DNA from 2 places in the Paenibacillus sp. FSL R7-0189 genome. Region 1 is predicted to be linked to the other one. Evidence: predicted binding sites of a transcription regulator. Region 1 holds the regulator's gene; the other holds the start of a gene.

What was found. The regulator CtsR, encoded in region 1, represses protease genes until heat stress. The targets are predictions, from matches to a motif close to ATGGTCAATAAAGGTCAAACA.
Region 2: a site for CtsR is predicted at 1,361-1,381, ahead of clpP (ATP-dependent Clp endopeptidase proteolytic subunit ClpP). Genes of this name have one in related genera too.

Annotation. Positions count from the first base shown of each region.
Region 1 covers NZ_CP150223.1:3,051,928-3,062,988, reverse strand. Annotated here, with positions in the region: gene disA (DNA integrity scanning diadenylate cyclase DisA) at 1-449, opposite strand, end outside; gene radA (DNA repair protein RadA) at 463-1,830, opposite strand; gene clpC (ATP-dependent protease ATP-binding subunit ClpC) at 2,017-4,485, opposite strand; gene MKY63_RS13125 (protein arginine kinase) at 4,521-5,585, opposite strand; gene MKY63_RS13120 (UvrB/UvrC motif-containing protein) at 5,614-6,138, opposite strand; gene MKY63_RS13115 (CtsR family transcriptional regulator) at 6,169-6,630, opposite strand; gene MKY63_RS13110 (GNAT family N-acetyltransferase) at 6,925-8,097, opposite strand; rRNA gene rrf (5S ribosomal RNA) at 8,519-8,635, opposite strand; rRNA gene MKY63_RS13100 (23S ribosomal RNA) at 8,765-11,061, opposite strand, start outside.
Region 2 covers NZ_CP150223.1:2,229,622-2,240,682, reverse strand. Annotated here, with positions in the region: gene MKY63_RS09550 (GDSL-type esterase/lipase family protein) at 1-588, shown strand, start outside; gene clpP (ATP-dependent Clp endopeptidase proteolytic subunit ClpP) at 678-1,274, opposite strand; tRNA gene MKY63_RS09540 (tRNA-Arg) at 1,468-1,542, opposite strand; gene MKY63_RS09535 (sugar-binding domain-containing protein) at 1,811-2,863, shown strand; gene gap (type I glyceraldehyde-3-phosphate dehydrogenase) at 2,979-3,989, shown strand; gene MKY63_RS09525 (phosphoglycerate kinase) at 4,106-5,287, shown strand; gene tpiA (triose-phosphate isomerase) at 5,314-6,066, shown strand; gene gpmI (2,3-bisphosphoglycerate-independent phosphoglycerate mutase) at 6,068-7,612, shown strand; gene eno (phosphopyruvate hydratase) at 7,686-8,972, shown strand; gene secG (preprotein translocase subunit SecG) at 9,204-9,437, shown strand; gene rnr (ribonuclease R) at 9,792-11,061, shown strand, end outside.

The DNA.
Region 1 (11,061 bases):
GCCAAAATTGCGCCGATCTCTTTGAGTGCATAACGTATCGAGCCTTGATAAAGCGTGATGATATTGCGGCGTTGTGAAATGGAAACCACCAGCTTACCCGTTTGCTTCGCTACCCGCTCCGCGGTCCGGTGACGGATCCCCGTCTCGATGGATGAGATAGAGGAATCCGGTATAAGTTGTGTATTAGCATACAATATACGCTTTAAATCCTCGCTTAGAATAATAGCTCCGTCCATTTTAGCTAGCTCATATAAATAATTGGGCGAAAAATCGCAGTTAATGGAGAATCCGCCATCCACTACGTCCATCACCTCAGGACTGTACCCTACGACAATAAGTGCCCCTGTCTTAGCGCGCAGCACATTCTCCAAACCTTCCCGAAAAGGTGTACCCGGTGCCGCCAGTCTGAGCAGATCATTCATATTCTCTAATTGGTTATATTCTTTCATATCCCTGTGCCCCCTAATCTAACGCGACCGATAGTGCATCTGCTACGGTACTGACGCCAATAATCTGGATATCTTGCGGGTGCTTCCATCCCTTCATGCTCTTCTCAGGCATAATCACCCGCCGGAAGCCAAGCTTTGCGGCCTCCTTAACGCGCATTTCCGCGCGCGAAACGCCTCTTACCTCACCGGTAAGTCCTACTTCTCCGAAGAAAACGTCGTAAGGTTTTGTTGAAATATCACGAAAACTGGAGGCGATACTAATAGCTACAGCTAGATCAATCGCCGGTTCATCCAGCTTTACTCCCCCGGCAACATTCAGGTATGCATCCTGATTCTGCAGGAACATGCCCATCCGTTTCTCGAGTACAGCGATAATAAGTGCCATCCGCTGGTGATCCATGCCTGTGCACATTCGCCGTGGGGAAGGGAAGTGGGTGGCAGCAACAAGTGCCTGAAGTTCTACAAGCACAGGTCTAGTTCCCTCCATACTTGCCACCACAGTAGAACCAGCCACGCCAAGCGGACGTTCCGATAAAAAGAGCTCCGATGGATTCTCTACTTCGGTAAGCCCCGCTTCACCCATTTCGAAAATGCCGATTTCATTCGTAGAGCCAAAGCGGTTTTTTACAGCCCGCAAAAGTCTATACGTATGATGCCGCTCACCCTCAAAATACAGCACGCAGTCCACCATATGTTCAAGCATCCGTGGTCCAGCAATAGCCCCTTCCTTGGTAACATGACCAACGAGAACTGTTGCAATTCCACGAATCTTAGCGATACGCATAAATCTTGTCGTACACTCCCGAACCTGGGTCACGCTGCCTGGCGCACTCGTTACTTCTGGCATAAATACGGTCTGAATAGAATCGATGACAAGAAATTGCGGCTGGATTTGTTCGATCGCTTCTTCTATGCTTTCCATATTTGTCTCACATAGTACATAAAGCTCCGTTGACAACGCATCGAGGCGATCCGCGCGCAGCTTAGTTTGCCTTACCGATTCTTCGCCCGAGATATACAGTACTCGCAATCCCTGTGTTGTAAGGGCGTGCGAGGTCTGTAATAAGAGCGTAGATTTACCGATTCCTGGGTCTCCCCCTACTAGTACCAGCGATCCTGGTACGATCCCCCCACCGAGAACACGGTTAAGCTCACCTATACCTGTCAGTATGCGCGGTTCCTTGTCACTTTCTATACTTATGATCGACTGTGCCTTTTCTTTACTATGAAAAATAGGGGCATTCATTCCCTGTGTTTTGACTACGCTTTCCGTTTCCTCCACCATGGAGTTCCAAGCCTGGCACCCTGGGCATTTCCCGAACCATTTTGGCGATTCGTATCCACAGTCGGTGCAAAAAAATTTTGTTTTTGCTTTAGCCATTTGTTCTCCTTACGGTCCGAACTGTTTACAATTCGGATCATTTTCTTCTAATGAAAGTTTACCATTTCTACCCCTTTAACGAAAGGTCATTCGGTATTTGCATTAAATGTATATTTTAAATTGATCTATTTCCAATAAAAAAAGCTTCCGCTCCTCTATAAATCAGGAGCGAAAGCCTTGTTTATTTTATTCGGATTCTACTTCTTTTTCAAGCGCTGGCGCTACTGGAGCGTCCACTTTAGTCACCACAAGTTCTCCGCCGACCTCATCAATATTGAGGGAATCACCCTTTTGGATATTTCCTCTCAACAATTCCTCAGAAAGACGGTCCTCAATATGCTTCTGAATTGCCCGGCGCAATGGACGTGCACCAAAGGCTGGGTCATAACCTTCTTTAGCCAAGAAGGCCTTGGCTGCATCCGTGAGTACGAAATCAACATCATATTCACGCAGGCGCTTGCGGAGCTCATCAGACATCAACGTAACGATCTCAGCGATATGTTTCTCATCGAGTGAGTGGAAGACGATGATTTCGTCGATCCGGTTCAAGAACTCTGGACGGAAGCTCTTCTTGAGCTCTTCCATAACCTTGCCCTTCATATTGCCGTATTCTGCTCCTGCATCTTGCACAGCCGTGAATCCAAGCGTCGAATTCTTCTTGATTGCCTGTGCACCTACGTTAGAGGTCAGAATGATAAGTGTATTACGGAAGTCAACTACCCGGCCTTTAGAGTCGGTAAGGCGACCATCTTCAAGCACTTGCAGCAAAATGTTGAATACTTCCGGATGCGCTTTTTCAATTTCATCAAGCAGTACTACAGAGTATGGTTTACGACGTACCTTCTCTGTTAATTGGCCGCCTTCTTCATAGCCGACATATCCAGGAGGGGCACCAACTAAACGGGACGTGGAGTGCTTCTCCATGTATTCCGACATATCAATACGAATGACCGCATTTTCATCGCCGAACATAGCTTCAGCAAGCGCACGTGCCAACTCAGTTTTACCTACACCCGTAGGACCGAGGAAGATAAACGAGCCCATTGGACGTTTCGGATCTTTAAGACCCGCACGCGCCCGGCGCAATGCCCGGCTGACAGCCTTAACAGCTTCGTCCTGACCAATCACTCGTTCATGCAACAGAGCTTCCATGTTAAGCAGACGGTCGGTCTCTTCTTCCTTCAGCTTGCTTACAGGGATCCCCGTCCAGCTTGCGACAACCTGTGCGATATCTTCAGGTGTAACTTCAGAGTCGGTGCGTCCTTGTTTTTCTTTCCACTGGTTCTTAGTCGTATCAAGCTCTTCACGGATTTTTTGCTCCGTATCACGCAGGGCAGCCGCTTTCTCAAACTCTTGGCTCTGAACAGCGGAATCCTTCTCCTTGCGGATATCATCCAAGCGCATTTCTAGTTCCTTCAGATTTGGCGGGATAGTGTAAGAGTGAAGCCTTACTTTAGACCCTGCTTCATCGATAAGGTCAATGGCTTTATCCGGCAGGAACCGATCCGGAATGTAACGATCAGACAGCTTTACAGCTTCCACGATAGCTTCATCCGTAATTTTCACACGGTGATGTGCTTCATAACGATCGCGAAGTCCAAATAGAATTTGTACCGCTTCTTCTGGAGATGGCTGATCCACCGTAATTGGTTGGAAACGACGCTCCAAAGCTGCATCTTTTTCAATATATTTACGATATTCATCCAGCGTAGTCGCACCGATGCACTGAAGTTCTCCGCGGGCTAAAGCCGGCTTAAGAATGTTAGATGCATCAATAGCACCTTCTGCGCCACCAGCACCGATCAGCGTATGAAGCTCATCGATAAAGAGTACGATATTCCCCGCTTGGCGAATCTCATCCATGATTTTCTTGAGGCGGTCTTCAAACTCACCGCGATATTTAGTACCAGCCACTACAGAACCCATATCGAGCGTCATTACGCGTTTGTCGCGCAGTGTTTCTGGAATTTCATTATTAATGATCTTTTGGGCCAAGCCTTCAGCAATAGCTGTTTTACCAACCCCAGGTTCACCTATCAACACGGGGTTGTTCTTCGTCCGGCGGCTCAGTACCTGAATAACACGTTCAATTTCCTTGCTACGACCGATAACTGGATCCAGGTTGCCATCCTTCGCATAAGCCGTCAAATCGCGTGCTAGGCCGTCTAGAGTCGGTGTGCTGACATTAGCAGGTGTTCCGCTATGACTGGATGCAGCCTCGCTGCTTCCCAGAAGCTGAAGCACTTGCTGACGAGCTTTGTTCAAGCTGATGCCGAGGTTATTAAGCACACGAGCCGCGACACCTTCTCCTTCACGAATAAGTCCTAGCAGAATATGCTCAGTGCCGACATACGTATGTCCCAGCTTGCGGGCTTCGTCCATCGACAACTCGATTACTTTTTTGGCGCGAGGAGTATAAGCAATGTTCGTAGGTTGTTCTTGGCCTCTGCCAATCAGTGTCTCCACTTCATCCTGGATTTTCTCAAGACCCAGACCCAAAGCGATTAATGCTTTAGCAGCAATGCCGTCTCCTTCACGAATAAGTCCTAGCAAAATATGTTCTGTGCCAATATTGTTGTGTCCTAAACGAACAGCTTCTTCCTGCGCTAGCGCTAGCACTTTTTGTGCGCGTTCCGTAAATCTTCCAAACATCATATCTCCTGCACCTCCATGAATAATAAATATCTATATTAATGTTGTGTTCCCAGTGTTTCTCGGAGCAGTTTCGCCCGATACATATCCCGTTCAGTAGCGTTCATCTCGTCACCGAACATTTTTTGCAGAAATCCTGGCTGTGTCTTAACGTTAAGCTCATTAAGCACGGAAATCGAAGGGCCTTCCAGTATGCCAAGGTCGACCCCAAGTCTCACATCAGACAGCCGTTGTGCGGATTCTTTAAGCTCCATTAGAGCTGCATAACACAAAATCCCATAAGATCTTTTCACTCGGTCTGTAATTCTTAAAGCGGAATCTACCAGCAGCCTTTCACGGGCATTTCGTTCATGCTCTATAATCTGGGTGACTACACTGTGAAGGTTCTCGATGATTTCACTTTCCGTTTGACCGAGAGTAATCTGATTGGAAATTTGAAAGATGTTCCCTACTGCTTCGCTGCCCTCACCATAAATTCCTCTTACAGTCAATCCCACTTGATTCACTGCTGACAATATGCGATTGATCTGTTGGGTCATTACTAGTGCTGGCAAATGCAGCATTACTGAGGCACGCAGCCCTGTACCCACATTGGTGGGACAACTGGTCAAGTATCCTCTTTTATCATCAAAAGCGTAATTAACAGCTGATTCGAAGATATCATCGATGGCTGTCGCACGTTCCCATGCTTCTCTTACCTGAAGACCCGGGAACAGACATTGGATCCGCAGATGGTCTTCTTCGTTAATCATGATGCTGACCGACTCATCTTCATTTAATATCACAGCTGCGCCACGTGAATCATTAGCCAGATTAGGACTGATGAGATGTTTCTCGACCAATACCTTTTTGTCCAGTTCATTCACTTCAGCAAGCTTTATCAGTTGAAAAGATCCGAATTCGGCAGCAGTTTCCCCATGAAACACAGGGGCCAGCAGCTCTAATACTTCTTCCGATTGCTCTAAGGAAGCAAGCATAGGGAATGGAAGATGCTCTAAATTACGTGCAATACGCATACGGCTGCTAATTACAATCTCGGAGTGACTGCCTCCCGAGCGCATCCAATCACTAAGCGCTTGTTCAGTAAATCGGAGACTTGACATGTCATATCCCCCCTATATATCAAAGACTTTACTCTTGTGCCATTTCTTTTTCAAGTTGGCGAATTTGATCCCGCAGCTCTGCCGCAGTTTCGAATTCCTCCTGTGCGATACTTTGCTGTAATTCCAGCTTCAATTCATCAATTTGCCGTTTAAACACAATCTGTGCTCCAGCACGTTTGGGAATCTTGCCTACATGCGAAGTGCTGCCATGCACCCGTTTAAAGAGCGGGTCCAGTGCACTGTTAAAATATTTATAACAGGAGCTGCAGCCAAAACGACCCAATTTGCTAAACTGCGAGTACGTCATCCCACAATTCTCACATTGCAGACTCTGCGTAGTCTTCGTAGCAGCCGTCTTTTCCTTACCGGCCCCTTCAAGATCAAGCAGACCGGACAGCAAGCTGTGAATGGAGAATCCTCCAGCAGTTCCCGGGATCAGTTCACCCTTCTCCCGCGCACAGCTCTCGCAGATATGAAATTCTGTCTTCTCTCCATTCACGATCTTGGTGAAATGGAGTGTTGCTGGCTTGACGCCACATTCCTGACATTGCATAAGCGAAAGCCCCTCCCTTATGATTGACAATTATTTGCCTAACAAAGAGATTAACATCGCCTTCATAATCTTGGCCCGAATCTCATCCCGATATGGAATCTTAACCGTTAGGCAATCCCGAGAAACAGCAGCGCGCATAAGACACGCCTCACGCTTGCTTAGAAAACCAGCTTCCTCCAGTTGATAAATCAACCCTTCGGCAGCGTTCTGATCTATCCCGCCACCTATAGTATGGTTTAAATGGGCATGCAGTGCCACGTTGGGCGGCAATTCAAAACGTTGAATACGAATATATCCCCCGCCACCACGCTTACTTTCCACCACATAGCCTTTTTCCAGTGTAAAGCGTGTACTAATAACATAATTGATCTGTGACGGTACGCATGAGAACTGGTCCGCCAGGTCATTTCGCTGGATTTCCACCGTACCTTCGGGACTTTCATGCAAAATATTCTTCAGATATTGTTCAATAATATCAGAGATATTGCGCATCACTCATCCTCCAGTGCTCTTTAAAGCTTCATAATATCGCTTGCGGCCCGCATCCTTAATGACATTCATTAGTGAACTTCATTCATATAAGTCTGAAGAAAACTTCACGAATTCAGAGGATCGCACTGTATGCCATCAGGTGCGTTGACTTTGACTTTCTTTGACTTTTTAATATTATAACATATTCTGTGCTAATTCCAAGAGGATTCTCTTATTTTTCACTTTTTTCAGCGAATGTATTCGGAAATAAAGAACTCTCCCAGCATCTTTCGAAGGGGAGAGCCTAATTATTTTCTAAAAATGATCAAAAAGTGCGGTTTCAGCTTGCGGAATGATTTCTTCGAGCCATTCCAGAGCCGTCGGACTACCAGTCACAAGTCCATAACGAGCCAGCTCTGCAGGGCGTTTATATCCAAACATTAGAATCGTCAGCGTGCCAATATCACAGCTTAAGTCAGCTGCATCCCGTTCACCCTCTATACGCAAGAAAGCTGCTGCTCCCTCTTCGGAGACCGTCCATTCCCACAACCCGTCATTCCATGGTGCATATTTATCTTCAATATAAATAACCTGTTTCTTCTGACTGCTGTGACGCTTAAAAGAATAACTCTCCACAAATACTTTAGCATTCACAATACGCGCCATAAAATAAGGATAGTTCTCCTGCTCTATACGCGGATCAGGCAGCAAAAAGGGTAACATATCATCGGATGGCACCAGTTTTAGCGATGCACCGGTCACCATTGAATCGTGATTCGCAAGAAATGTCCACAGCCCCTGCCGGGCCTGTTCGTTCAAAAACACAAATTCATCAATGACCAGTTCTCTATTTTCTATCTTATATAATACGTATCCTTCAGGTTCCCCAAGCTGTGAATAAAATACCGCAGTCTGACCTTCATCATCCAGAACAGAGTTCTCCCACCAGTCCAAATCACGCTTAAGTGTTCCGTTATATCTAACTGCAAAACGATTGTATAAGTTGTCCAATACTACGATATCTTTAACACCGCGTCTTACCTTGCCCTCAACTTCAACCTTCTTGGGAAACTTGGCAACAGGAATGGAGTATTTCTTATATTCACAATAAACTTCCCAACCAAATTTGCGATAAAAAGGGATCAAGAACGGATGCAGAAAAGATAATGTCTGCCCCGCCTCATTCATCGTTTGCAGCGTATGCGCTAGGAGCTTTGCCACATGTCCCTGTCTGCGATTCTCTGGCCATGTCGCTACCCCAGCGAGCCCTCCCATAGGTACTAATCTACCTTGTATGTACACTTGGAATGGAAGAAGAGTAAGTTTGGCTTCCAAAGTACCTTCTTCAAAAGCACCCCATACGCGTTCTGCTTTAAATCTTTCCTTAGCATTAGCCCTTTTCTCACTAGGCAGCTTGTATTGAAAAGCATATTCAGATAAATCCATGCTTAGATCAAACTCTTCTGAGTGCAACTGTCTGATATCCACAAAACTCACCTCACCATTTATGAATTTACTTTTATGGTTAGTATAACAAGAGAGTGTATTGTGTGCGAATTATAAGGATATTTTTCGAACTTTTTTTAGTTATCCACAGCTTTAAGCAGTTTCAAAAATAGTCTTGTAATCTTGTCCTATTCAAGTTAAAATAATTATCCACTTATCAATCCCTCTATCCACATAAATCTGACTATATCCACAGCAACCCGTGTATTACTTAGGTTTTCTGTTGACAGATCTACATAAATATGTACTTAATCCACACCATTCGGTGATTTTTTGCCTTTTAATCATCTATCCACATGTGCGTAAGTTTTCTGCAAATTCCAATGAATTATCCACAAGTTTTCCACAATCTATAATAGACGCAAAAAAGCCACTGTCGAGTTATCAACAGTGGTCTATTTGTGCTTGGCAACGTCCTACTCTCCCAGGACCCTTCGGTCCAAGTACCATCGGCGCTGGAGGGCTTAACGGTCGTGTTCGGGATGGGTACGCGTGGAACCCCTCCGCTATCGCCACCAAACATGCGTCTGTGAAACAGACGCTGCCGCGTGAAATTCGGTTCATCACCAGAAGTGACAATGAATTTCTAAGCGTATTACAGGCTTAATCGCCTGAAAACTGAATCCGAAACGAATCTGCATTCTAAGTATAGGATAAGCCCTCGACCGATTAGTATTGGTCAGCTCCATGCATTGCTGCACTTCCACCTCCAACCTATCTACCTCGTCGTCTTCAAGGGGTCTTACTAATTGGGAAATCTCATCTTGAGGGGGGCTTCACGCTTAGATGCTTTCAGCGCTTATCCCGTCCGTACGTAGCTACCCAGCCATGCTCCTGGCGGAACAACTGGTGCACCAGCGGTACGTCCATCCCGGTCCTCTCGTACTAAGGACAGCTCCTCTCAAATTTCCTGCGCCCACGACAGATAGGGACCGAACTGTCTCACGACGTTCTGAACCCAGCTCGCGTACCGCTTTAATGGGCGAACAGCCCAACCCTTGGGACCTACTTCAGCCCCAGGATGCGATGAGCCGACATCGAGGTGCCAAACCTCCCCGTCGATGTGGACTCTTGGGGGAGATAAGCCTGTTATCCCCAGGGTAGCTTTTATCCGTTGAGCGATGGCCCTTCCATGCGGTACCACCGGATCACTAAGTCCGACTTTCGTCCCTGCTCGACTTGTAGGTCTCGCAGTCAAGCTCCCTTATGCCTTTGCACTCTGCGAATGATTTCCAACCATTCTGAGGGAACCTTGGAACGCCTCCGTTACTCTTTAGGAGGCGACCGCCCCAGTCAAACTGCCCGCCTGACACGGTCCCCGTACCCGATTAGGGTACTAGGTTAGAACCTAGATACGATCAGGGTGGTATCCCAACGGCGCCTCCACCGAAGCTTGCGCTCCGATTTCTACGGCTCCCACCTATCCTGTACAGATCGTACCCAAATTCAATATCAAGCTGCAGTAAAGCTCCATGGGGTCTTTCCGTCTTGTCGCGGGTAACCTGCATCTTCACAGGTATTAAAATTTCACCGGATCTCTCGTTGAGACAGCGCCCAAGTCGTTACGCCATTCGTGCGGGTCAGAATTTACCTGACAAGGAATTTCGCTACCTTAGGACCGTTATAGTTACGGCCGCCGTTTACTGGGGCTTCGGTTCATAGCTTCGGGTTACCCCTAACCACTCCCCTTAACCTTCCAGCACCGGGCAGGCGTCAGCCCGTATACTTCGCCTTGCGGCTTCGCACAGACCTGTGTTTTTGCTAAACAGTCGCTTGGGCCTTTTCACTGCGGCCCCCTCGTGCTATTCACACTACCGGGGCACCCCTTCTCCCGAAGTTACGGGGTCATTTTGCCGAGTTCCTTAACGAGAGTTCTTCCGCGCGCCTTAGAATTCTCTTCTCGCCTACCTGTGTCGGTTTGCGGTACGGGCACCTTCTCCTGGCTAGAGGCTTTTCTTGGCAGTGTGAGATCATGACCTTCGCTACTATAATTTTCGCTCCCCATCACAGCCCAGCCTTAATGATGTGCGGATTTGCCTACACATCAGCCTCACTGCTTAGACGGACATCCATCAGTCCGCGTCACTACCCTCCTGCGTCACCCCATCGCTCATAGCGGATTACGGTGGTACAGTAATTTCAAACTGTTGTCCTTCGACTACGCCTTTCGGCCTCGCCTTAGGTCCCGACTTACCCTGAGCGGACGAGCCTTCCTCAGGAAACCTTGGGCTTTCGGCGGATCAGATTCTCACTGATCTTTTCGTTACTCATACCGGCATTCTCACTTGTGTAGTGTCCAGCGCTCTTTTCAGTACACCTTCAACCCCTACACAACGCTCCCCTACCCCAGATACATAGTATCTAGCCATAGCTTCGGTGGTGTGTTTAGCCCCGTTACATTTTCGGCGCAGAGTCACTCGACCAGTGAGCTATTACGCACTCTTTCAATGGTGGCTGCTTCTAAGCCAACATCCTGGTTGTCTGTGCAACTCCACATCCTTTCCCACTTAACACACACTTGGGGACCTTAGCTGATGGTCTGGGCTGTTTCCCTTTTGACAATGGATCTTAGCACTCACTGTCTGACTCCCGGCAATAAGTATATGGCATTCGGAGTTTGACTGAGCTTGGTAATCCTTGCGGACCCCGCACCCAATCAGTGCTCTACCTCCACTACTCTTATACCGAGGCTAGCCCTAAAGCTATTTCGGGGAGAACCAGCTATCTCCGAGTTCGATTGGAATTTCTCCGCTACCCCCACCTCATCCCCGCACTTTTCAACGTACGTGGGTTCGGGCCTCCAGTGCGTGTTACCGCACCTTCACCCTGGACAGGGGTAGATCACACGGTTTCGGGTCTACGTCCACATACTCAATCGCCCTATTCAGACTCGCTTTCGCTGCGGCTCCACCTTCTCGGCTTAACCTTGCATGTTAAACGTAACTC
Region 2 (11,061 bases), 820 kb from region 1:
GCTCTGCCAGGTAACGGTTTTGTTCCGGTGTACCGTAGAATGGCAGAAGGGAGACTGCGGACTACTGTAGCCTCTACGAATTTAGGCGTGAACGGAATGACTACTTCAGAGCTGGAGCAGCGGCTGCGCGGAAATTCCATGATGCGTGAGGCCGTTCGAGAAGCCGATATCATCACTGTGTCTATCGGTGGTAATGATTTGATTCACGCGGCCAAATCAGCAGCAAGACAGCAAGTCAACTTATCCGCAGAACTGCGCAGATCGCTTCAGGAATGCAAACAAAATTTCTCTGCAATTATGAATATCCTTATACAATTGAAGGCGAGGACGCGTAGACCTTTTATCATTAGAATTGTGGGATTATATAACCCCTATCCTCAGGTGGTTGGTGCGACAGAGTGGGTCAGGCAGTTTAATCAATACGCAGCACAGTACAGCAGCCGAGTATGTGGATTTGCTTCGATTTACAGTGAGTTCGCAGGAAATGAGAGAGGGCTGTTATCCATTGATCATTTGCATCCGAATGGCCGGGGTTATCGCGTAATTGCCGAGAAGCTGGATGCGCTAGGTTATGGCGGGCTGGCTTAATTGGATTTAGGTCTTCTATAAAATATAAAGAGGCTGTGCTCTAACCATAACGGATAGAGCACAGCCTCTTTATATTTTTACTTTATAGCTTACACACCGCTAGGCAATGTCTTCTCGATTACTTTATCTACGATACCGTATTCAGCCGCGTCTGCAGCAGTCATGAAGTAGTCGCGATCTGTATCCTTCTCAATACGTTCTAGAGGTTGACCCGTACGTTCTGCTAGAATACGGTTCAGCTTATCGCGCAATTTGAGGATGCGGCGGGCACGGATTTCAATGTCCGTTGCTTGACCTTGAGCACCACCCAGAGGCTGGTGGATCATGATCTCGCTGTTAGGCAGTGCGAAGCGTTTGCCTTTGGCGCCAGCGTTTAGCAGGAAAGCTCCCATGGAAGCTGCCATACCCACACAGATGGTGGAAACGTCTGGTTTAATGTACTGCATTGTATCAAAAATAGCCATACCTGCAGTAATGGAACCGCCTGGGCTATTCACGTAAAGGTGAATGTCCTTGTCAGGATCTTCGGCAGCCAAGAACAGCATTTGTGCGATGATAGAATTGGCTACCACGTCATTAACCTCCGTTCCAAGGAAAATGATGCGGTCCTTCAGCAGGCGGGAATAGATGTCATAAGCGCGCTCGCCGCGGTTGCTCTGTTCTACTACCATAGGAATATAACTCACGTGGAAAACCTCCTTGATATTGGTTCTTCAAATGTATTCATTTTTACTCTTGCCGTATTACCCACATGATAAACAAATTCAAACAAAAAGTCAAAGAAAGTCAAACTTATATTCAAAAAAAAGAGCCGACAAGCGGCTCTTTGGTTAAGTAGTAGTATAGGCACTACTAAATTATGTGCAAAAATGAAATTAATGGCGCGCCCGCCAAGAATCGAACTTGGATCTCAGGCTTCGGAGGCCTACGTCATATCCATTGGACCACGGGCGCAACAAAAATGATTATAATACAATTTTTACACAATTGCAATGTAATATTAATACTGGACAAGCGCTCTAGGGGCAGGCATCGGGCGCTATATCTTTTTCTGACCTTATTAATGTATAAGAAGACAAGTGCTTGAGAATTCTACTCTCGGAAGACTTGCGCTTCGAGCAATATTTGGTTAGAATATGGGTGGGACTTAAAAAGTTTACCCGGGACGTTTTGAGACCATGAACAAGGGAATAGAGGAAGACGAAGTTGCAGGAGTGAAAGTATGCGTAATTTATTAGATATCCAAAAGCAGCTTCTGCCTGATCTCATGGAAACCCTTAAGAGACGGTACACGATTCTTCATCAGATCATGCTGTCCGATATTATTGGGCGCAGAACGCTAGCCGCTTCGCTAGATATGACTGAGCGGGTACTGCGTGCCGAGACGGATCTTCTGAAATCGCAAGGGCTTATTGAGATCGAGAGTGTTGGCATGCGCATTAGCGCTGCTGGACGTAGACTGCTTGATTTGCTAGAGCCGGTTGTTAAGAGCCTATTTGGTCTGGATGAGCTGGAAGAGAAAATTCGAGCAACGTATGGTCTGGATAAAGTTATTGTAGTACCGGGTGATTGTGAGTCATCGCCGTTCACCAAACGAGAGCTTGGCCGGGCGGGTGCGAAAGCGCTGCTGAGTATACTTCGCGCAGATGATACAGTTGCCGTCACAGGTGGATCGACGCTTGCCGATATGGCTGATCAACTGACACCACCGTTGTCCCTTTCCTATAAGAACGCTTGGTTTGTTCCGGCGCGTGGAGGATTAGGAGAGAGTATGGAGATTCAAGCCAACACGATTGCCTCAACAATGGCAAAGCGGGTTGGAGCCAACTACCGGTTGTTGCATGTCCCTGATTTGCTTAGTGGGGATGCATACCAATCGCTGGCACTTGACTCTAATATTGGAGAGATTGTACAAACCATCCGCAGTTCGCGTATTATTGTACATGGGATTGGGGATGCCATTGAAATGACCCGCCGCCGCAAACTGGACGAGGCTACAGTCTCGGAAATCCAGGGTGAAGGAGCAGTGGCCGAATCTTTTGGCTATTATTTCAATGAAGAGGGTCAGGTTGTCCATACCATGCTTACGATGGGTCTACGTCTAGAAGATATTATTCGGACAGAGAAAGTCATCGGTATTGCAGGAGGCAAACCCAAGGCCAAAGCCATTCATGCCATGCTGCGTTTCGGGCAGGAGAATATTCTCGTCACGGACGAGGCTGCCGCAGTAGAAATAGGCAAGGAAATTGACAATCAACTACAGCTATCTTCGTAGTTTTTAGATTGCAGGCAATACAACATACTTCTTGCATCATACTTAACATTGTTGTCATGACAGACCTCACCGTCTGTTTTGAATAAATAAAACGAATTCTAGGAGGAACTATTCAATGAGTGTAAAAGTTGGAATTAACGGTTTTGGACGTATTGGACGCCTTGCTTTCCGCCGTATTCAAAATGTAGAAGGTATCGAAGTGGTAGCAATCAACGACTTGACTGACGCTAAGATGCTTGCTCATTTGCTTAAATATGATACAACTCAAGGTAAATTCCAAGGTGATGTTGAAGTGCATGATGGCTTCTTCAAAGTCAATGGTAAAGAAGTTAAGGTTCTTGCTAACCGCAACCCTGAAGAATTGCCATGGGGCGACCTAGGCGTTGATATCGTACTTGAGTGCACAGGTTTCTTCACAACTAAAGAAGCAGCTGAAAAACACTTGAAAGGTGGAGCTAAGAAAGTAGTTATCTCCGCTCCAGCTACTGGCGACATGAAAACTGTCGTTTACAACGTTAACGATGACATTCTTGATGGTACTGAGACTGTTATTTCCGGCGCATCTTGCACAACTAACTGCCTAGCTCCAATGGCAAAAGTACTGAACGACAAGTTCGGTATCGTTGAAGGCTTGATGACTACAATTCATGCTTACACTGGCGACCAAAACACTTTGGATGCTCCACATGCTAAAGGTGACTTCAGACGCGCTCGTGCAGCAGCTGAGAACATCATTCCTAACACTACTGGTGCTGCTAAAGCAATCGGTCTGGTTATTCCAGAACTTAAAGGTAAATTGGATGGTGCAGCTCAACGTGTTCCAGTTGCAACTGGTTCCCTGACTGAGCTTGTAACTGTTCTTGATAAGAGCGTTACTGTTGAAGAAATCAACGCAGCAATGAAAGCAGCTTCCGATCCAGACACTTATGGTTACACTGAAGATGAAATCGTATCTTCTGACATCAAAGGTATGACTTTCGGATCCCTGTTCGATGCTACACAAACTAAAGTATTGACTGTTGGCGACAAACAACTGGTTAAAACTGTTGCTTGGTATGACAATGAAATGTCCTACACTGCACAATTGGTTCGTACTTTGGAGAAATTCGCTAAAATCGCTAAGTAATTGACTTGATATAAGCAACATCTATAGAGCGGAAACAGAAATTCCTTGTTTCCGCTCTTTCTAAATGTATTTCTTGTTTCCTGCTAGAAACAATTTTGGGTGTGGAGGAATTAATCATGAACAAAAAAAGCGTCCGTGATGTAGAAGTAAAGGGTAAGCGCGTATTTGTACGCGTGGATTTCAACGTACCTGTAGAAGACGGTAAAATTACTGATGATACTCGTATTCGCGAAACACTTCCAACCATTAAATATTTGATCGAGAACGGTGCAAAGATCATTCTTGCGAGTCATATGGGTCGTCCTAAAGGCGAATTCGTAGATTCCATGCGTTTGACTACTGCTGCTGAACGTCTGTCCGAGCTTCTTGGCAAACCAGTAGCTAAAGCTGACGAAGCAATTGGCGAAGCTGTAAAAGCAAAAATCGCTGAGCTAGGCGAAGGCGACGTACTTGTACTTGAGAATGTTCGCTTCTACCCAGGTGAAGAGAAAAACGATCCTGAACTGGCTAAACAATTCGCTGAACTGGCTGATTTGTTTGTTAATGATGCGTTTGGCGCGGCTCACCGTGCACATGCATCGACAGAAGGTATCGCTCATTTCCTGCCGGCTGTATCCGGTCTTTTGATGGAGAAAGAATTGTCCGTTCTTGGTAAAGCTCTTTCTAACCCAGAACGTCCTTTCACTGCGATCATCGGTGGTTCGAAAGTTAAAGACAAGATTGATGTTATTGATAACTTGTTGTCTTTGGCTGATAACGTCCTGATCGGCGGTGGATTGTCTTATACATTCACTAAAGCACAAGGCTTTGAAATCGGTAAATCACTAGTAGACAACGACAAACTTGACGTTGCTCTTGGATTCATCGAAAAAGCAAAAGCACTTGGCAAAAACTTCATGCTTCCTGTTGATGTTGTTGTTGCTGATAAATTTGGTGCTGACGCTAACACTAAGATCGTTGATTACAATGAAATCCCAGAAGGTTGGGAAGGACTTGATATCGGACCTAAGACTCGTGAACTTTATGCCGATATTATCAAGAACTCCAAGCTGGTTGTCTGGAATGGACCTATGGGCGTATTCGAAATCGATAAATTCGCTGAAGGTACACTTGCAGTAGCAAAAGCTTGTGCAACTACTGAAGGTTACACTGTTATTGGTGGCGGAGATTCCGCAGCAGCAGCAGAGAAATTCCACCTGGCTGATCAAATGGATCATATCTCCACTGGTGGCGGTGCATCCCTTGAGTTCATGGAAGGCAAGGCGCTTCCTGGCGTAGAAGCACTGAACGATAAGTAAGACCTAAGAAGGAGGCAACATAAGTCATGAGAACACCTATTATTGCAGGTAACTGGAAAATGTTCAAAACAGTTCCTGAAGCAGAAAGCTTTATTGCTGAAATTAAAGGCAAAGCAGAAGTAGAAGGCGTTGAGACTGTAATCTGCGCTCCATTTACTAACCTGCCTGCACTTGTAGCAGCTGCAAAAGGTACTAACATCAAGATTGGTGCACAAAACCTACACTTTGAGGATAACGGTGCTTACACAGGCGAGATCAGTGGTGTAATGCTAAGTGATCTTGGTGTGGACTATGTTATCATTGGCCACTCTGAGCGCCGTGCTTATTTCGGCGAAACGGATGAAATCGTGAATAAGAAAATGCATGCTGCATTCCGTCACGGAATTACTCCTATCGTATGTGTTGGCGAAAAGCTCGAAGAGCGTGAAGCTGATCAAACTAAAGCAGTATGTAAAGTACAAACTGAAGCTGCATTCCAAGGTCTTAGTGCCGAGCAAGCAGCAAAAGTTGTTATTGCATACGAACCTATCTGGGCTATTGGCACAGGTAAATCTTCCACTTCCCAAGATGCTAACGAAGTTATTGCTTACATCCGCAGTCTTGTAAAAGATCTGTATGATGCAGCAACAGCTGAAGCTGTTCGTATTCAATACGGCGGCAGCGTGAAGCCTGAGAATGTAACTGAGTACATGGGCCAAAGCGACATCGATGGTGCGCTTGTTGGCGGTGCCAGCTTACAACCGGATTCCTTCGTTCAATTGGTTGAGGGGGCGAAGTAAGATGTCAGCTCCAAAACCCGTAGCTTTGATCATCATGGATGGTTTTGGTTTGCGTGGAACGACAGAAGGTAATGCCGTTGCTCAAGCCAACAAACCTAACTATGACCGTTACCTGAAACAATATCCTAACACTACACTCACTGCTTGCGGTGAAGCTGTAGGCCTTCCGGAAGGGCAAATGGGCAACTCCGAAGTAGGGCATTTGAATATTGGTGCAGGCCGGATCGTTTATCAGGATTTGACTCGTATCGATAAATCGATCCGCGAGGGCGAGTTCTTCGATAACGAAACCCTGGTTAGTGCAGTGAGAAATGCTAAGAACACTGGCAAAAAGCTTCACCTATATGCGCTTGTATCCGACGGAGGGGTACATAGCCATATTAACCACCTGTTTGCTATGCTTGACCTGGCTAAAAAAGAAGATATGCATGAAGTGTATATCCATGCTTTTATGGACGGCCGTGACGTAGCTCCTGATAGTGGGAAGAAGTTTGTCCAAGATCTAGTAGCTAAAATCGAAGAGATTGGCGTGGGTACAATTGCAACGGTGTCCGGACGTTATTACGCAATGGATCGTGATAAACGTTGGGAACGTGTAGAGAAAGCCTACCGTGCTATGGTTTATGGTGAAGGTCCTAAATACACGGATGCTGTGCAAGCCATCACTTCATCTTATGAAAACTCGGTATTTGATGAATTCGTTGAACCTAGTGTAATTGTAGACAGTGAAGGCAAACCTGTAACGGCAGTAGAGAGCGGCGATTCCGTCGTGTTCCTCAACTTCCGTCCTGACCGTGCTATTCAATTGTCACAAGTGTTCACGAATCAAGATTTCCGTGGTTTCGACCGTGGTCCTTTGTTCCCGCAAAACCTGCACTTCGTATGCCTAACTACTTTCAGCGAAACGGTACAAGGTTATGTAGCCTACTCACCGAAGAACCTGGATAACACATTGGGTGAAGTGCTTGTTCAACAAAACAAGAAGCAACTGCGCATCGCGGAAACTGAAAAATATCCGCATGTAACCTTCTTCTTCAGCGGTGGACGTGACGAGGAGCTTCCTGGTGAAACCCGGATCTTAATCAACTCTCCTAAAGTGGCAACCTATGATCTTCAACCTGAGATGAGCGCATACGAAGTGGCTGCAGCCTGCGTAGCGGAAATCGAAGCGGAAAGACAGGATGCTATCATTCTTAACTTTGCCAATCCTGATATGGTTGGACACTCCGGCATGCTGGAACCAACAATCAAGGCTGTAGAAGTGACGGATGAGTGTGTGGGTAAAGTAGTGGATGCGGTTGTTGCCAAAGGTGGCGTTGCAATTATTATCGCTGACCATGGTAATGCAGATATGGTATTTGACGAGAACGGTCGCCCGTTCACAGCTCATACAACCAATCCTGTTCCGTTCATCGTGACTACTGAGAATGTTGTATTGCGTGAATCCGGTATTCTTGCAGACGTAGCACCAACAATCCTAGATTTGATGGGACTTCCTCAACCTGCGGAAATGACCGGACAATCCATGATTGCTAGCCGTAAGTAAGGTAAGGTATAACGCCTTTGATTTTAAGCTATACAAGTAAGACCAAAACAATGTTAAAAGGAGATTAACTTACATGACTATTATTTCTGATGTATATGCTCGCGAAGTCCTTGACTCCCGTGGTAACCCTACAGTAGAGGTTGACGTTTATCTGGAATCCGGTGCTAAAGGCCGCGCTATCGTTCCTTCCGGCGCTTCCACTGGTGCTCACGAAGCTGTAGAACTTCGTGATGGCGACAAATCCCGTTACATGGGTAAAGGCGTTCTGAAAGCTGTTGAGAACGTAAATGAAATCATCGCTCCAGAAGTTATCGGTATGGACGCTCTTGACCAAGTGGGCATCGACAAATTGATGATTACTTTGGACGGAACTCCTAACAAAGGTAAATTGGGCGCTAACGCAATCCTAGCTGTATCCATGGCAGTAGCTCGTGCAGCTGCAGCAGCTTTGGATATTCCTTTGTACGTATACCTGGGCGGATTCAACGCTAAAACTCTTCCAGTACCAATGATGAACATCATCAATGGTGGTGAGCATGCGGATAACAACATCGACGTTCAAGAGTTCATGGTTCTTCCTGTAGGAGCTCCAAGCTTCAAAGAAGCTCTTCGCACAGGTGCTGAAATCTTCCACAACTTGAAATCCGTACTTCAATCCAAAGGCCTGAACACAGCTGTTGGTGACGAAGGTGGTTTCGCACCGAACCTTGGTTCGAATGAAGAAGCAATCACTACAATCATCGAAGCTATTGAAAAAGCTGGTTACAAACCAGGTGTTGACGTATTCTTGGGTATGGACGTTGCTTCCACTGAGTTCTACAAAGACGGTAAATACACCCTTGCTGGCGAAGGTAAATCTTACACTTCCGCTGAGTATGTTGACCTTCTTGCTTCATGGGTTGAAAAATATCCTATCATCACAATCGAAGACGGTATGTCCGAAGACGACTGGGATGGCTGGAAATTGCTTACTGAAAAATTGGGCGACAAAGTCCAATTGGTTGGTGACGACTTGTTCGTAACTAACACTGAGCGTCTTGCAACAGGTATCGAAAAAGGTATCGGTAACTCCATCTTGGTTAAGGTTAACCAAATTGGTACATTGACTGAAACTTTTGATGCTATCGAAATGGCTAAACGTGCTGGTTACACAGCAGTTATCTCCCACCGTTCCGGTGAATCCGAAGATAGCACAATCGCTGACATCGCTGTTGCGACTAATGCTGGTCAAATCAAAACAGGTGCTCCTTCCCGTACAGACCGTGTTGCTAAATACAACCAATTGCTTCGCATCGAAGATGAGTTGGGTGAATTGGCTCAATACAACGGCCTTAAATCCTTCTACAACCTCAAAAGATAATCTGCTTTTATAGCAGACTTCGAAGACCCGCCGTTATGGCGGGTCTTTTTTATGATTTGAAGAAGATAGACTTCAATAGGTTTATCCTTATCTTGCAAGAAAAGCTACGACTTAACAGTCTAAGCTGTTGTATTACCGACAGCGCTATGATAAAATAAGAATACTGTTTATGTATCGTGATAACCTAAATTACCATAGATAGTGATGCTTAGGCGTAGGAGGTGGAAGTGAATGGATATCTTTTTGAAAGTTGTGCTCCTGATTTTTTCCGTCGGTCTTATTGCGGTCGTTCTTCTGCAAAAGGGGAAAAGCGCGGGTCTTTCCGGTGCCATCTCTGGCGGTGCTGAGCATCTCTTTGGTAAAACAAAAGCTCGTGGTATGGAGCTCGTACTACAACGTGTAACTGTTGGACTTGCTGCTGGTTTCTTTATCATGGCGATTCTAGCTGCAGTTCTAATCGACTAAAAGATCTACCGTAAGCCCTCGCTCTGTTCTAAATGGAATAGAGCGGAGGCTTTTTTGTTATATTAAAAGGAGTTAAAAAGCACCTAAGGGTGCTTTTCTTTTCATATTCGCAAAGAAAAAGGCTGGATCGATAGGAAGTAAACCTGAAGTCGGCATGGATGTATTTCAGCATTTAAAGGAAATTTTGTACTGTGTTAACCTTTGGATGACAGTAACAGGGATGCGCAGGATTGATTTCGTGTATACTAGGGTATGAAGTAGTAAAGGTAAAATTTACTTGGCATTACTGCAGGGCAGGACAAGATATACATATTTGCCAGCGGCTTGAAGCCGCGGAGGGCTGGGGTGACGAACATGATAACACAAGAAATATTACTCGATTTCATGCGGGAAACTGCATATAAACCAATGACTTATGAAGAGCTGGTGAGTCATTTTGCTCTAGAGGATAGCGAGGGGTTTAAAAAGTTCGAGGAACTGCTGATTGAATTAGAGCAGGATGGAAGAATTGTATTAACCCGTACTGCACGTTATGGCGTGCCAGAACGGATGGATTTGCTGCGTGGACGTTTACAAGCACATGCGAAGGGTTTTGCTTTTCTAATCCCGGATGATCGTGATCATCCTGACGTATATATCCATGCAAATGATCTTAAGGGAGCTATGAATGGCGATATCGTTCTGATTCGTATTACCTCTAAAAGTCCGTCCGGCGGACGTATGGAAGGCGAAGTAGTACGTATTGTAAAACGTGGCGTGTTGCAGACGGTAGGTGTATTTCAGAACCTGGAGACCTATGGTTTCGTGCTGCCTGATGATAAGCGGATTAATCGTGATATTTTTATTCCGAAACAATCCTTTAAAGGTGCTGTTGATGGTCAAAAGGTCGTTGTGCGTATTGTGAGTTATCCGGAAGGCCGAGCAGCGGCAGAAGGTGAAATTATTGAGATTCTCGGACATAAGGATGATCCGGGTGTTGATATTCTTTCCATTATCCGCAAACATCAATTGCCTGAGGCATTTCCAGCTGAAGTGATGGATGAAGCCGATAGCGCTCCTGATTCAATTACAGAAGAGGAGATTGCGGAGCAAGGGAGACGCGACCTGCGCGGACTGAACATTGTTACGATTGATGGCGAAGATGCTAAGGATTTGGATGATGCGGTAAACGTACAGCGCTTGGAGAATGGACATTACAAGCTGGGCGTCCATATAGCAGACGTAGGTTATTATGTGCGTGAAGGCTCTGAGCTGGATAAAGAAGCCTATGACCGCGGTTGTAGTGTGTATTTGGTAGACCGGGTTATTCCGATGCTGCCGCACCGCCTATCGAACGGGATTTGCAGCTTGAATCCTCAGGTAGACCGGTTAACAATGTCCTGTGAAATGGAATTTAACGAGCAAATGAAGGTTGTGAAGCACGATGTCTTTACGAGCGTGATTCGCACCAAAGAGAGAATGACTTACTCCAATGTTCGTAAAATTCTCGAAGACGAAGATCCAGAGCTGTTGGAACGTTATAGTCCACTGATTGACGATTTCCGCCTCATGAAGGAATTGGCGATGAAGCTGCGCGATGCGCGGATGCGCCGGGGTGCGGTTGATTTTGATTTTGAAGAGAGCA